DNA from 3 places in the Affinirhizobium gouqiense genome. Region 3 is predicted to be linked to each of the others. Evidence: predicted binding sites of a transcription regulator. Region 3 holds the regulator's gene; each other region holds the start of a gene.
What was found. Region 3 encodes LexA, which represses DNA repair genes until DNA is damaged. Its sites were predicted from a motif close to TGTTCNNNNTGTGTTCNG; they were not measured.

Region 1 (4,908 bases), 160 kb from region 3:
GCCTTCCTCCACCGTCATGTCGAGCACATCGGCGATCGATTTGCCCTTGAAGGTGACGTCGAGCGTCTCGCGATTGTAGCGCTTGCCATGGCAGACATCGCAGGTGACGTAGACATCCGGCAGGAAATGCATCTCGATCTTGATGACGCCGTCGCCCTGGCAGGCTTCGCAGCGGCCGCCCTTCACATTGAAGGAGAAGCGGCCGGGCTGATAGCCGCGCGCCTTGGCCTCCGGCAGGCCGGCAAACCAGTCCCGGATCGGCGTGAAGGCGCCGGTATAGGTGGCGGGATTGGAGCGGGGCGTGCGGCCGATCGGCGACTGATCGATATCGATGACCTTGTCGATGAATTCCAGCCCGTCGATCCGATCGTGATCGGCCGGGATTTCCCGGGCGCCCATCACACGGCGAGCCGCCGCCTTGTAGAGCGTTTCGATCAGAAAGGTGGACTTGCCGCCGCCCGAGACGCCGGTCACGGCGGTGAAGAGGCCGAGCGGCACGGAGGCCGTGACCGATTTCAGATTGTTGCCGCGCGCACCGACAACCTTGATCTCCTTGCCCTTCTTGGGCTTGCGCCGATCGGCGGGCACGGCCACGCCCCGTTCGCCGGAGAGGTACTGCCCCGTCAGCGATTTCGGATTGGCCATGATCTCCTGCGGCGTGCCGGCGGCCACCACCTGTCCGCCATGCACGCCGGCGGCCGGGCCGATATCGACGACGTAATCGGCGGTCAGGATGGCATCCTCGTCATGCTCGACGACCAGAACCGTATTGCCGATATCGCGCAGATGCTTCAGCGTGTCGAGCAGCCGCGCATTGTCGCGCTGGTGCAGACCGATCGACGGCTCGTCCAGCACGTAGAGCACGCCGGTGAGGCCGGAGCCGATCTGCGAGGCGAGCCGGATGCGTTGGCTTTCGCCACCCGAGAGCGTTCCCGAACTGCGCGACAGGCTGAGATAATCGAGGCCGACATCGTTGAGGAAGCGCAGCCGGTCGCGAATTTCCTTCAGGATGCGAACCGCGATCTCGTTCTGCTTGGCCGTCAGCGTATCCGGCAGCGCCTCGAACCAGTCGCGGGCGACCCTGATCGACATTTCGGTGACTTCGCCGATATGTTTCTTGCCGATCTTGACGGCCAGCGCCTCCGGCTTCAGGCGATAGCCCTTGCAGGCGGGGCAGGGCGCCGCGGACATGTAGCGCTCGATCTCCTCGCGCGCCCAGGCGCTGTCGGTCTCCTTCCAGCGCCGCTCGAGATTGGGCACGATGCCCTCGAAGGTCTTGGTCGTCTTGTAGGATCGGGCGCCGTCGGCATAGGAAAACTCGATCTTGTCCTCGGTCCCGCGCAGGATCGCGCTTCGCGCGCTTTCACTGAGCTTGGACCAGCGATCCGTCAGCTTGAAGCCATAGACTTTGCCGAGACCCTCAAGCGTCTGATTGTAGTAGGGCGATGTGGATTTGGCCCAGGGCGCAATTGCGCCATCCTTCAAGGTGCGCTCCGGCTCGGGGACGATCAGGTTCTCGTCGACCTTCTGCTGCGAGCCAAGCCCGTCGCAGGTCGGGCAGGCACCGAAGGGATTGTTGAAGGAAAACAGCCTTGGCTCGATCTCGGGAATGGTGAAGCCTGAGACCGGGCAGGCGAATTTTTCGGAAAACAGCACCCGCTCATGCGTCTCGTTCAGCGATTTATTGGCCGAACCGCCGGCCGCGGTTTCCTCCGGCGGCAGCGGCTTGTCGGCGTATTCCGCGACAGCCAGGCCATCGGCGAGCTTCAGGCAGGTCTCCAGGCTGTCGGCCAGGCGCGGTCCGATATCGCCGCGCACGACGATGCGGTCCACCACTACATCGATATCGTGCTTGTATTTCTTGTCGAGCGCCGGAGCCTCGGCGATCTCGTAGAACTGGCCATCCACCTTGACGCGCTGGAAGCCCTTCTTCATGAGCTCGGCGAGCTCCTTCTTGTACTCGCCCTTGCGGCCGCGCACCATCGGCGCAAGGATATATAGCCTCGTACCCTCCTCGAAAGCCAGGACGCGATCCACCATCTGGCTGACCGTCTGGCTCTCGATCGGCAGGCCGGTGGCGGGCGAATAGGGAATGCCGACCCGCGCGAAGAGAAGGCGCATGTAATCGTAGATTTCCGTCACCGTGCCGACCGTCGACCGCGGATTTTTCGAGGTCGTCTTCTGCTCGATCGAGATTGCCGGCGACAGGCCGTCGATCTGGTCGACATCCGGCTTCTGCATCATTTCCAGGAACTGACGCGCATAGGCCGAGAGGCTCTCGACATAGCGTCTCTGGCCCTCGGCATAGATCGTATCGAAGGCCAGCGAGGATTTTCCCGATCCGGACAGGCCGGTCATCACGATCAGGCTATTGCGGGGCAGATCGAGGTCGATGCCCTTGAGGTTATGCTCGCGGGCGCCGCGAATGGAAATCGTCTTCAGTTCGCTCATCGTGAAAGGCTCTTTGGGAGGACAAGCCCCTTATGTAGTGAATGCATGGCCGCTGTCGAGCCGCAGATGAGGGAAAGGAACAAGTGCCCGTTCCGTTCCATCCTTCCGCCCCGCCGCGCCGGATTGACAGGATCATAACGAGTTTATAGAACAAAGAAAGAACAAATTTGGCTGTGGATTACCGCTCCAACCTTTCCTGCCGGGAAGGGGGATGGGATACAGTGCCGATGAGTGACAATGCCAATGACGGCGCGCGGCAGCGGCCATGCGCAGGGCAAAAGACGAGGTGACGACATGGCTGGAAGCGTAAATAAGGTGATCCTGATCGGCAATGTGGGCGCGGATCCCGAAATCCGCCGCACCCAGGACGGTCGCCCGATCGCCAATCTCCGCATCGCGACCTCGGAAAGCTGGCGCGACCGCAATAGCGGCGAACGGCGTGAGAAGACGGAGTGGCACAATGTCGTCGTCTTCAACGAAGGCCTCTGCAAGGTGGTCGAGCAATATGTGAAGAAGGGCGCCAAGCTCTATATCGAAGGTGCGCTGCAGACCCGCAAATGGCAGGACCAGAACGGCAATGACCGCTATTCGACGGAAATCGTGCTGCAAGGCTTCAACTCCACGCTGACCATGTTGGATGGCCGCGGTGGCGGTGAGGGCCAGGGCATGGGCGGCGGTGGCGCCGGCTATGGCGGTGGACGCGGCGGCAGCAGCGGTGGCGGCGAATTCGGCGGCGGCTACGAGGATTACGATAGGCCGCAGCAGGGTTCCGGCCGCGGTAGCCAGCCCGCCGCTTCCGGCGGTTTTGCGCGCGACCTGGATGACGATATCCCGTTCTGATCGCGCCCCCGGCAAAGCCGGTCCATTCGGGCCAGGTCCGACCAGGCCCGGGTTCATCAGGGCCGCGTCCATCAGGGTGAAGTCCGGCGAAGCCGCATGCATCAAGACCGGGTTGATCGGAGCCGGCCTCTAGGTGTCGGTTCTTGATGAGTCGGGCGGACCAGGGTCCGGCCTCTCAACCGGCCTGTTGCAGCCGGCCTGTTTCAGGGGGGGGCCTGTCTCGGGTAAACTCTCTCGGGTAAACTCTCTCGGGTAAACTCTCTCGGGCAAACTTTCTCAGGCAAACCTTCTCAGGCAAGCCATCTCAGGCAGCATGCTCCAGGTGAAATGCTCCATGTGACCTGTCGCAGGTGACGCCTCTCAGGCGGCAGGTGAGGGGATCGGTGCCGCGCCGGCGCTTCTGTCCTGGAGCATGGCCACCAGCGCGTCCGATTGCGACAGGATGCCTGCAAGCTTGCCGCTCTCCCGCACCACGGGAAGGTCGTGCAAGCCGCCTTCCGCAAACAGGATGACGGCATCGGCCAGCGGTGTCTCCGGCCGAAGGGTGCGGACAGGCGCGGTCATGATGTCCTTGACGGTATCATTGGGCGCCGTGGCCCCGGACAGGATCAGCCGCAGGCGCTGCGCAATGTCGATACGCGGCTGGCCGGCCACCCAGCGGGGCTTGTGAAGGAAATCCGACTGCGTGACGATGCCGACGACTTCGGCCTTCTCATTGGTAACCGGCAGAGCCCGGAAGTGGTGGCGCCGCATCAGCTCATGCGCCTCGCGCAGGCTGGTATCCGGCCCGACCGCCACAACATCGCGCGACATGATGCTCTCACAGGTCACGTGAAGGGCACGCCGGCGATAGGAGCGCAATTCGGTGCGTCGCAGGATAGTCTCCAGATCGTCGCGGTCGATATCCAGATATTGATCGAAATCCTTCAGGACCTCATCGAGATCGGCAGGTTCGAAGCCGATGCGCGCCAGCGGCGCCGGATCGGAGGTTGCGTGGCGATTGACGGCCGGCTGCTGCCGGTGCGGGTAACTGCCGCGTGTCAGGCGGTGGTAAAGCATGGCGGAGACAAGCAGCAGCAGCGAATTGCCAAGCACCGGCCACAGCACGAAAGAGAGGCCGAGATCATGCACGGCGGGTCCGCCGACGACCGCGGTCAGGGCCACGGCGCCACCGGGCGGATGCAGGCAGCGGCAGGCGATCATCGCGGCGATAGCCAGCGACACCGCCAGCGCCGCCGCAAGGCTCTGGTCCGGCACCAGCCAGGTCACGGCCACGCCGACGGCTGCCGCAATGCCATTGCCGCCAAGAACCGACCATGGCTGCGCCAGCGGGCTGGCGGGCGCGGCAAACAGCAGGACGGCGGAGGCGCCCATGGGGGCGATGATCGCCGGAGAGATCTGTCCCTGCTGAACCGCCAGCGCTCCAAATGCGGCGGTCACGGCAATGCCGAGCAGGGCGCCGAGAGGGGCGCGGATGCGCTCCCGCAGGCTGAAGGCCTGGCTGGCCGGCAGGAGGCGACGAAAATCAAAGAACATGCGCAAAAGCTTCTTCCGGATGATGTCTGGTCTCGAGGGACAAAATTCGCTCAAGGCGTTGAGCGTGGCAGGATCTGGAGG
Region 2 (4,908 bases), 1.3 Mb from region 3:
CCGGCCACGGCTGACGGATCAAGCCGTTCTCGCCCTGACTGTCGTGTATGGTGGGCCCGCCAACGCTTCGTCCGCTTAGTGTATTCTCTTGACGCAGGTTCCGGAAAACCTTGGGACAGTTTTCCGGAACCTCTTTAAAGAGATCGTCCGGCACGAAACCCAACTCGATCCGGCCGCCATACGGGGCTGCCAGCGCCTGCAGCAAGCCGTGATGGCCCATTCCGTCTCGCGAAAGACAGTCGCAGAGCATCACGCCTCTGTCCGTCACCTCGACAAAAGCCAGCCCTCTTTCCTTCGGCAGAACATAAGCGGTCACGTTCGTGTTCATGAGATGCCAGAGAAGGATGGAGGCATCCGGTCGTACCGCGAGGATTCCGCCATGGGCATCTGCTCTGTCGCACCACATCGCGAGCAGGGCACGGTCCTGCAATGTCTCCGGGTCGAATCGGCGCCCGATGGCATTCTTCGTTTCAGGGCCTGGTCGAAGTTGTAGAAACAGCCGATCCGGAATCAGGCGTCGAAACCCGAAACGCGGATAGAAATCGACCACCGAGGGATTGGCGAACAGCAAAACCGGCGTGCCGTGACGATCCGCCTCCGCCAGCACATGTTCCAGCAGCCGGCGCGCCAGTCCGCGCCCGCGATCCTGCGGGCGGGTGGCAACGGCGCCCAGTTGGAAGACGGGCATGGGCTGGCGCCTGCCCAGCCACCCCTCCATCACGGTGACGCCGATGGTGGCACAGATTTTGTCACCTTCCGTTAGGGCAACGACCTCGTAGCGATCGCCCCAACCGCCGACGCGTGCCCAGCGGGGGAAATTCTGGATACCAAAGACGGCGTTCAGGTGCAGGAAAAACCTCCTGCCAGTCGCCGTCATGCCGCCCGATGCGTCGCAGCTGCAAGGGCTCATCCTCCTTGTTCGACGAGCGAGTGCTGGCGCCTCATGCCGCCGCCGTCAAGCGTTCGCCGGCAATCCGGTAGGAGATCGCTTCAGCCAGGTGAATGCGTCCGACCCGTTCCTGGTCATCGAGATCAGCGAGCGTGCGGGCCACCTTGAGGATACGATGATAGCCGCGGGCGGAGAATTTCAGCTTCTCCGCCGCATCGCGCAACAGTTGCGCGCCTGCCGCATCCGGCGCGGCAAAATCCTCGATCAGGGCGGTGGAGCAGCGGGCATTGGTCGAGATCTCCGGAAGGCCGGCGGCGGCAAAACGGCGGCGCTGCCGCGCGCGGGCCTCCGCCACCCGTGCCGCGACCGTGGCGCTGCTTTCGGCCGGCCGCGGACGGATAAGGTCGGCGGCGGAGACGGCCGGGACGTCGATGCGGATATCGATCCGGTCCATCAGCGGACCCGAAATGCGGCCCTGATAGTCGCTGATGCAGCGCGGCCCTCTGGCGCAGCTATGGCCCGGTTCGCCCGCCATGCCGCAGCGGCAGGGATTCATCGCGGCAACCAGCTGGATTTGCGCCGGGTAGCAGACCCGGTGATTGGCCCGGGCAATCGCGCATTCGCCGGTTTCCAGCGGTTGCCGCAAGGCATCGAGCACCTGCGGCGCAAATTCGGGAAATTCGTCGAGAAACAGCACACCATGGTGGGCGAGCGAGGCCTCGCCCGGCCTGGCCCTTATGCCGCCGCCCACAAGCGCCGCCATGGTGGCGGAATGATGTGGCGTGCGAAACGGCCGCCGGTCGGACAGCTTGCCGCCCGACAATTGGCCGGCGATCGAGTGGATCATCGAGACTTCCAGAAGCTCGGCAGCCGACAGCGGCGGCAGGATGGAGGGAAGCCTTGCCGCAAGCATGGATTTGCCAGAGCCCGGCGGCCCGACCATCAGGAGATTGTGGCCACCCGCTGCAGCCACTTCCAAAGCACGCTTGGCGCTTTCCTGTCCCTTGATATCGGCAAGGTCCGGAAGATTGGCGGCCGGAGCCCGGATGGCCGGCTGCGGCCTTGTCAAAACCTGCGTGCCGCGAAAGTGGTTGGCGAGCGCGATGAGGCTGCGGGGCGCGAGAATATCGATTGCCGCGCCGGCCCAGGCCGCTTCCGCGCCGCTATCGGCCGGGCAGATCAGGCCCCTCTCCTGCGCATTCGCAGCGATTGCCGCGGGCAAGGCACCGGCCACCGCAGCCAGCGTGCCATCCAGGTTGAGTTCGCCGATCACCACATAATCGGCGAGCGCATCGGCCGGAATGGCGCCAAGCGCTGCCATCAGACCGAGAGCGATCGGCAGATCGAAATGCGACCCCTCCTTGGGCAGATCCGCCGGCGCCAGATTGACCGTCACACGTTTGGGCGGCAGCGCCAGACCGGAGGCGTGCAGGGCTGCCTGCACGCGTTCCCGGCTTTCCGCCACGGCCTTATCCGGCAGTCCGACGATCTGCATGCCAAGCTTGCCGGGCCCGACCATGACCTGAACATCGACAGGCAGGCCCTCTATGCCCTGGAATGCAACCGTACTCACTCTTGCAACCATCGGAACTGCCTCGCCCGCCTCGCCCTTGCCGCACCTCAATTCGGCAAGCCGCCGATGGGAATAAGCAAGTACAGTCAAGCATAGTTTCCGGAGCGAAACAAGAACATAAAACGAACATTCGCGCCTTGATACTGATGGGATCGCTTCTTTACATGCCGCTAAAGGAACGAAACAGGATCATAGGGCAGCGGTGAGCTGCTTTTCGTGCCCTCAGCCGGCGTTGCGCCGCGCCTCGATTGCATCCCACAAGAGAGCGGCCACGTCAGCCCCGCCGAATTTCTTCACTTCGCGAATGCCGGTGGGTGAGGTCACGTTGATCTCGGTCATGAAATCGCCGATCACATCGATCCCGACGAAAAGGAAGCCGCGCTCGCGCAGCGCCGGGCCGATCCTCCGGCAGATCTCTTCCTCGCGCGAGGTCAGTTCGGTGGCTTCGGCGCGGCCCCCCACATGCATGTTGGACCGGCTGTCATGCTCTGCCGGGACCCGGTTGATCGCACCTACGGGCTCGCCATCGACCAGAAGAATGCGTTTGTCCCCCTTGCGGACGGCGGGCAGATAACCCTGTGCGATGAAGGGCTCGCGATACATTTGCGCGAACATTTCCAGCAGCGAGGAGAAATTGCGGTCATCGCGGGCGGAATGAAACACGCCGGCGCCGCCATTGCCATAGAGCGGCTTCAGAATGATATCGCCCAATTCCTCGCGGAAGCGGGCGATCTCGCCGGGGTCGCGGGTGATCAGCGTCGGCGGCATCAGATCGGCAAATTCGGTGACGAAGATCTTTTCCGGCGAGTTGCGGACCCAGGCCGGATCATTCACCACCAGCGTCTTCGGATGCAGGCGCTCGAGAAGATGCGTGGAGGTGATATAGGCCATGTCGAAAGGGGGATCCTGGCGCAGCATCACCACGTCCATCGTCGCGAGATCGACCCGCTCGCCCTCGCCCAGCGTATAATGGCTCGCCTTGTCGTCGCGAACACTCATCGGCTCGACCCGGGCAAAGATCGAGCCATCGCGCATGGTCAGCCGGTCCGGCGTGTAGTGAAAGAGTTCAAACCCCCGTGCCTGCGCCTCCAGCGCCATGGCGAAGGTGGAATCTCCGGCAATGTTGATGCCGGACACGTGGTCCATCTGGAACGCGACTTTGCGGATTTTGGCCATACCCTGCCCCTTGTCAGATTGCCCGCCAGATGTAGGACGGCAGGCAATCGATGGCAACGGCTGGTTTCCGGCAGCCGCCGCTTCTGCAGGATTTCCTTAACGCGCACGGTGCGGCAGAGGCTCGAAAGGGGCCGGACCGGATCCGATCAGGTATCGAAGGAGGCCGGTTTCGGCACCGAGCGCAAACGGTTCCGCAGCCGGTAGAAGAGCGCAATCGGCTGCCATAATGGCTGGCGGATGAAGGCGATCTTGCGCACATAGCGATCGATGCGCCAGGTGGCCCAGGTGCCGCCTCTGAAATAGGCGATGTCGCCACTGCGCAGCATGCGCTGCATGCCGTCTTCGGCCGTCACGAAGACCTCGCCGTCGAGGATGACCACGGTTTCGTCCTCGCCGAAGAACCAGCGAAACGTGCCGGCGGTGCAGTCCCACATGCAGACGGACGAGCACCTGTCGGCACTGCGCACATGCTGCGCCGCGCGGGCCTGCGGCGTGCCAGACAAGATCCAGCTCGGCTCGATCGGCGCAGGCGCCAGCTCGCGCGCCAGCCCCTCCTGCGTCGCAGCAACCAGCGGTGCCGCCGGCTGCGCCTGCGCGGTGTCGCGGTTACGGTAGACGAAAGCAAGTGCCCCGGCCAATGCAAGTTTCAAAACCATGCTACCCCCAAAGTGGCTACCCCCGAAGTGGCTCCTCGACAAATATGACGCCTACAATACTAGCAGGCGAAATTGGAGGAGTGGTTTTGTCGATCACTCAAACTTTAAAGATAGTCTGAAAAAAACACAGGCCCGGTGGCATCGTCAAGCCATTGCTCCTCTTGCGAGACAAAACGGACAGAAGAACCGGGCCGATACTGCAGGCGGCGCTGTTAGTTTCATCCGGCGCTCTACCAAAACGTGCCAGTCAGGCAAACGCCGGCCGGGCGGTCGCCCCGCCCGTCCGTCTGATTTCCGTCCGGCTTCCTTCTGGGCGTCCGGCTTAGGCGGATGCGGCCCGCGCCCGGGTCGTGGGGATGATCCGCCGCCCGTCCGAGACGGAGAAGAAGTGCAAGCGCTCGGCATCCACCGTCAACTGCATTTCATCGGTGATCGGCGTGTCGGGCGAAACCGAGGCGGTCAGGGTCTGGCCGCCCAGCTGTCCATGAACAAGGCGCTGCGAGCCCAGTTCTTCGACATAATCCACGCTCAGCGGCAAGATGACATCGCCAGGCCTGGCCGGACGCAGGTCTTCCGCCCGCATCCCCACCGTCACCTTGCCCGACGCCGTCGAG
Region 3 (4,908 bases):
AGAATCTCGCGCGCGACGATATCGGTAATGGCTGTCATGAGCTTTTCCTGCTGGTAAGTGCGGTGGAAATCACTGCCTGTCTTATCCAAAGGCACAGAAAATACAATGGCAGGAGCATGACAGCCCGACCCCGTCCTGCGGATGGCGATGGCAGCACGCCATCCGCGCCGAAGACGGCTATCCAGCCGGCCTCTGCTCAGACCGTCTTGGCGACCGTGTCGAGCGCCATCAGCCGCTCCAGCAGGCGTTCCAGATCCGCCAGGCGGACCATGTTCGGGCCATCGGACGGCGCGTGATCGGGATCGTCATGCGCCTCGATGAACAGGCCGGCCACGCCGACCGCGACGGCTGCGCGGGCAAGGGTCTCGACGAAACGCCGCTCGCCGCCGGTCGAGCCGCCCTGCCCTCCCGGCTGCTGCACCGAATGTGTCGCATCGAAGATGACCGGAGCGCCGAGATCGGCCATGATCGGCAGCGACCGCATGTCGGAAACCAGCGTGTTATAGCCGAAGGATGCGCCCCGCTCGCACAGGAGCACATTCGGATTGCCGCTTTCGGTGAACTTGGCCAGCACATTCTTCATGTCCCAGGGCGCCAGAAACTGCCCCTTCTTGACATTGATGACACGGCCGGTCGCGGCGGCGGCGACCAGGAGATCGGTCTGCCGGCACAGAAAGGCGGGGATCTGCAGCACGTCCACCGTCTCGGCAACGATCGCGCATTGCTCCTCGGTATGGACGTCGGTGAGCACCGGGAAGCCGAATTCCTGCTTCAGATCCGCAAAGATCTCCATCGCCTTTTCCAGGCCGATTCCTCGTTTGCCCGCGATCGACGTGCGGTTGGCCTTGTCGAAGGAGGATTTGTAGATCAGGCCGATGCCGAGCCGGTCGCAGATCTCGCGGATGGCGCCGGCCATCATGAAGGCGTGGTCGCGGCTTTCCATCTGGCAGGGACCGCAGATCAGCGAAATCGGTGCCTGATTGGAAAAGCGGACCTGGCGCGCCCCGTCGCCGACCACAATCTCGGAATTGGCCTTGACCGTCATCATCAAATCCTCACATCCGTTCGCCGCAAGCGGGCGGCGCGCCGCGGGGCGCTTTGCGCGCCGGCCCGGCCTGTTTGTCTTTCCTGACGCTAGCCCTTAGCAGCGGCCAGTATCTCTGTCACCGACAGATCGGCATGGCGGGGCGCATTTGCAAATCGTCAAGCCCGCCGCGCATTTTTGGGCCAGAAAGCAGCATCACGGCTTGCGGAACACATGTGGAACAGATAGTGTCCGTTCTGGATTTGTTTCCATTGGGGCTTTCGACGATGCTGACTCGCAAACAACAGGAACTGCTTCTGTTCATTCATGAACGCATGAAGGAGTCCGGTGTACCTCCATCCTTCGATGAAATGAAGGATGCTCTCGATCTCGCGTCGAAATCCGGCATTCATCGCCTGATCACCGCGCTGGAAGAGCGCGGCTTCATTCGCCGGCTTCCGAATCGCGCCAGGGCGCTTGAAGTCATCAAGCTTCCCGATGCCTATACCCCGCCGGCGCAGCCGCGGCGCGGCTTCTCGCCCAGCGTGATCGAAGGCAGCCTTGGCAAGGCGCCGCCGAGCAAGCCGGCCGCACCGCAAGCGCCGGTGGACGACCAGCGCTATTCGGCCAATGTGCCGGTGATGGGCAGAATCGCTGCCGGTGTGCCGATCTCCGCCATCCAGAACAACACGCATGAGATCAGCGTCCCCATCGAAATGCTGGGCAATGGCGAACATTACGCGCTTGAGGTCAAAGGCGATTCGATGATCGAGGCCGGCATTCTCGACGGCGATACGGTGATCATCCGCAATGGCAGCACGGCCAGCCCGGGCGATATCGTGGTGGCGCTGGTGGATGATGAGGAAGCGACCCTGAAGCGGTTCCGTCGAAAGGGCGCCTCGATTGCCCTGGAGGCGGCCAATCCCGCTTATGAGACGCGGATTTTCTCGTCGGACCGGGTCAAGGTCCAGGGCAAGCTCGTGGGTCTCATCCGCCGTTACCATTGATCAGGCGCCGGAGATGGTCCGGCAGGTGATTGTCGAAGCTGCGCGTGGTCCAGGCATAGGTGCGGTGGATCTGCCAGGGACGGAGTTGCTCCGTCTCGACGGGCATGGCGGCTGTCATCGACCAGGCTTTGCGATCGGCACTTCCGCCAAACTTCAGCGTCACGGCTCCCAGTCGACGCAGGTGATCACCGGTGATCAGGACGGCGCCCGAGCGGCAGGCCTGCATTCGCGATCGTCGTGCGATGACGAGATCGGCGCTGTCGCAGGCGGAGCCGACATAACGGGCATCCTCGAGAAGCACGATGCGCACGCCGTCGCTGGTCCGAATGAGGCAGGCCTTGCCCCGGAGGCAGCTGAAATGACGGCCGTCGCTGCGCTGAAGCCAATGGCTGAGCTGTGCCTTCATTGACGTCAGCTGATCATGCGTCAGCACCTCCTTCACCCGCGGCTTAGCGGAGGGCTTATCCTTCTCCCGCGGCCTTGCGCCGCCTCGATGGTCCCGGCGAGCTTCGGCGGCAGACGTCCTGCTATTGTCCGTCACCTCTTCTGCCGGTCTCGTCGTGGTGATGCGGTAGGCATTCTGCCATTGCCGATAGAGGAATTCCGGTGCGTGCGCGCGGCTGATCATCGCCTCCTTATCTGAGAGAACGGCCGCCAGTGTGCCATCCTCCGAAATCAGCAGGTCGGGCGGCGGCATCACCCGGGCCAATCCGGCCAGAGCGAGGGCCGCAGCCAGGACAGGCAGGCCGATCAGCTTCAGCTGGGTGCGCAGGAGGACAAGGCAGGTCAGGCCGAGGGAGGCCAGCGGCAGAAAAAGCGCCGGCGGCTGTCCCGTGGCCGCGATGCCGCCCCAACTCGCCACATGCGTGGCAATGGCGATCACCATATCGACAGCCACGCCCATGAGGGAGAAGACGGGGCCGTCCAGGCCAAGCGGCATGGCCAGCATGCCGATCAGGGCAGCGGGCATGACCACAAAGGAAATCAGCGGCATGGAGGCCAGATTGGCCGCTAGGCCATAGGTGGTGATCTGATGAAAATGCCCTGCCGAGTAGATCGTGGTGGAAAGTCCACCGATCAGCGAGGTCATGAAGGCCTCCAGCAGCAGCACCCACGCAAAGCGGCCCGCCGTTGCCACCAGCCACAGGAGCCCGGGTCGACGCGGCTGCCGGCCCATCTGCGGCGCCCGCCGGCGCTGGGCGCGCGTATAGACGGCCACCAGCGCCCCAGTCGCGGCGAAGGACATCTGGAAGCTCGGCCCCATCAGCGCCGAGGGCGCGATCGCCATGACCAGAATGGCCGAGAGGGCGACCGTGTGCACGCTCACGGAGGGGCGATCGACGAAGATCGCGAGCAGCATGACCGCCATCATCAGATAGGCGCGCTCGGCAGAGACGCCGAAGCCGGAAATCAGGTAATAGGCGGTGACGAGCAGCAGCGCGCCGCCTGCGGCGATCTTCTTGATCGGCCATCGCTGCGCAATCACCGGCGCCAGAGCGAGAAGCCGGCGCAGGCCGACAAAGCAGATTCCCGCCGCCAGCGCCATGTTCAAGCCGGAAATCGCGACGATATGCGAGAGCCCGGCCAGTCGCAGAGCCTCGACCGTATCCGGGCTGATGGCGCGGCGCTCATCGGTGACGATAGCTGCAGAAAAGGCGCCCGCATCACCGGGGACGAGGCTGCGGATCCTGTCGCCGATGCGGCTCCGCAGATCGAAGACGGCGATCTTGGCGCGCTGCAGCCAGGTTTCGTGAAGATCATCGCCGCTGTCCGGGCCGCCAGGGTGGCCGACCCTGTCCCGCAGCCGCTGCGGCAGGCCAAGGGCAAAGCCCGTCGCACCGATTCCGTCATAATAGGCGGCGAGAGTAAAATCGGTCATCCCGGGCAGAGCGGGGCCGGAGGGCGGCGACAGACGCGCGCGCCCCGCAATGATCATGCCGGGATCGAAAGGCGTTGCCTGTCCCCTGACGAGCAGGGTGATGCGCGTAGGCGGGCGAAGCAGATGCGGATGCGCCGTCTGGCGCAGGCGCACCGTATAGCGCCAACGATCCTCTCCTGCGGCCTCGCGGCGTTCCACCACGCCTTCGATGCGGGTGGTCACCGCGCTGTCCAGAACGACCGTTGTGGTGCGTGCATCTTCAAGCGCCGCAAGCCCGAAGCCGGCCAGGATCAGGCCCGCCGCCATGCAGGCCGCAGCCGCGCGCATTGCGCATTTCTGCCTGAGATGGAAGGCCGCGCCCATGAGCGGCAGGCTGAGCCAGCCCAGCCAGAAGACCGGGTTTTGCGCCGCGCCGATCCACAGCGCTATGCCGCAGGCCAGAAGCACCGGCACGAGGAGAAAGAACAGCCCATGCGCCCGCTCCTCCTGCAAGGCCAGCACCAGGCCGGAGGGCGACCAGGCGGATCGGGCCTGGCGAAGGGCGACCAGACCGGCAAGGCGGCGGGTTGGTCCAGCCCGTTCCCCGGAAATGATGAGATCGCCGCCCGGCCGCGCCGACCAGTCGAGCATCCGGTCGAAGGGCGCCTGGTCGAAAGAGCGGGCCTCCGCCTCCTCGGTCGGGGATGCGATGGCAGACCCTGCGGCGAAGGGTCTCACCTGCACACTACGGCTGTGGTCGTCCTCACGCGGCGACACTGGTCATCCCCGGTCTTTTCCACCCCCTGCAGCAAGACCATTTCCGCATTCTCAAGCTTGCATGCCAGCGGGCCGATGCTGGCGGCGGCGATGAAGGGCCGAAGGTCCGGCCGTCTCGCCCGCATCCTCTCTTTCCGTCGGGCCCGTCCAGCGTCGCACAGGTCAGACTGCACCCGCCGTCATTGCACGGTCAACTGCCTGCGGCTGTGCTTTTCGTCTGGACCTTGCGTTCAGATGTTCTA

Region 1: uvrA (excinuclease ABC subunit UvrA) is a predicted target of LexA. The motif match lies at 2,598-2,615, and genes of this name have one in related genera.
Region 2: QTJ18_RS23300 (YifB family Mg chelatase-like AAA ATPase) is a predicted target of LexA. The motif match lies at 2,574-2,591, and genes of this name have one in related genera.

Annotation. Positions count from the first base shown of each region.
Region 1 covers NZ_CP129382.1:1,004,145-1,009,052, reverse strand. The annotation lists gene uvrA (excinuclease ABC subunit UvrA) at 1-2,451, opposite strand, end outside; gene QTJ18_RS13265 (single-stranded DNA-binding protein) at 2,746-3,291, shown strand; gene QTJ18_RS13260 (HPP family protein) at 3,652-4,827, opposite strand.
Region 2 covers NZ_CP129382.1:3,160,629-3,165,536, reverse strand. The annotation lists gene QTJ18_RS23305 (GNAT family N-acetyltransferase) at 1-877, opposite strand, end outside; gene QTJ18_RS23300 (YifB family Mg chelatase-like AAA ATPase) at 942-2,474, opposite strand; gene gshB (glutathione synthase) at 2,685-3,638, opposite strand; gene QTJ18_RS23290 (cupin domain-containing protein) at 3,785-4,294, opposite strand; gene QTJ18_RS23285 (sn-glycerol-3-phosphate import ATP-binding protein UgpC) at 4,617-4,908, opposite strand, start outside.
Region 3 covers NZ_CP129382.1:844,855-849,762, reverse strand. The annotation lists gene eno (phosphopyruvate hydratase) at 1-38, opposite strand, end outside; gene kdsA (3-deoxy-8-phosphooctulonate synthase) at 197-1,048, opposite strand; gene lexA (transcriptional repressor LexA) at 1,312-2,031, shown strand; gene QTJ18_RS12470 (ComEC/Rec2 family competence protein) at 2,012-4,666, opposite strand.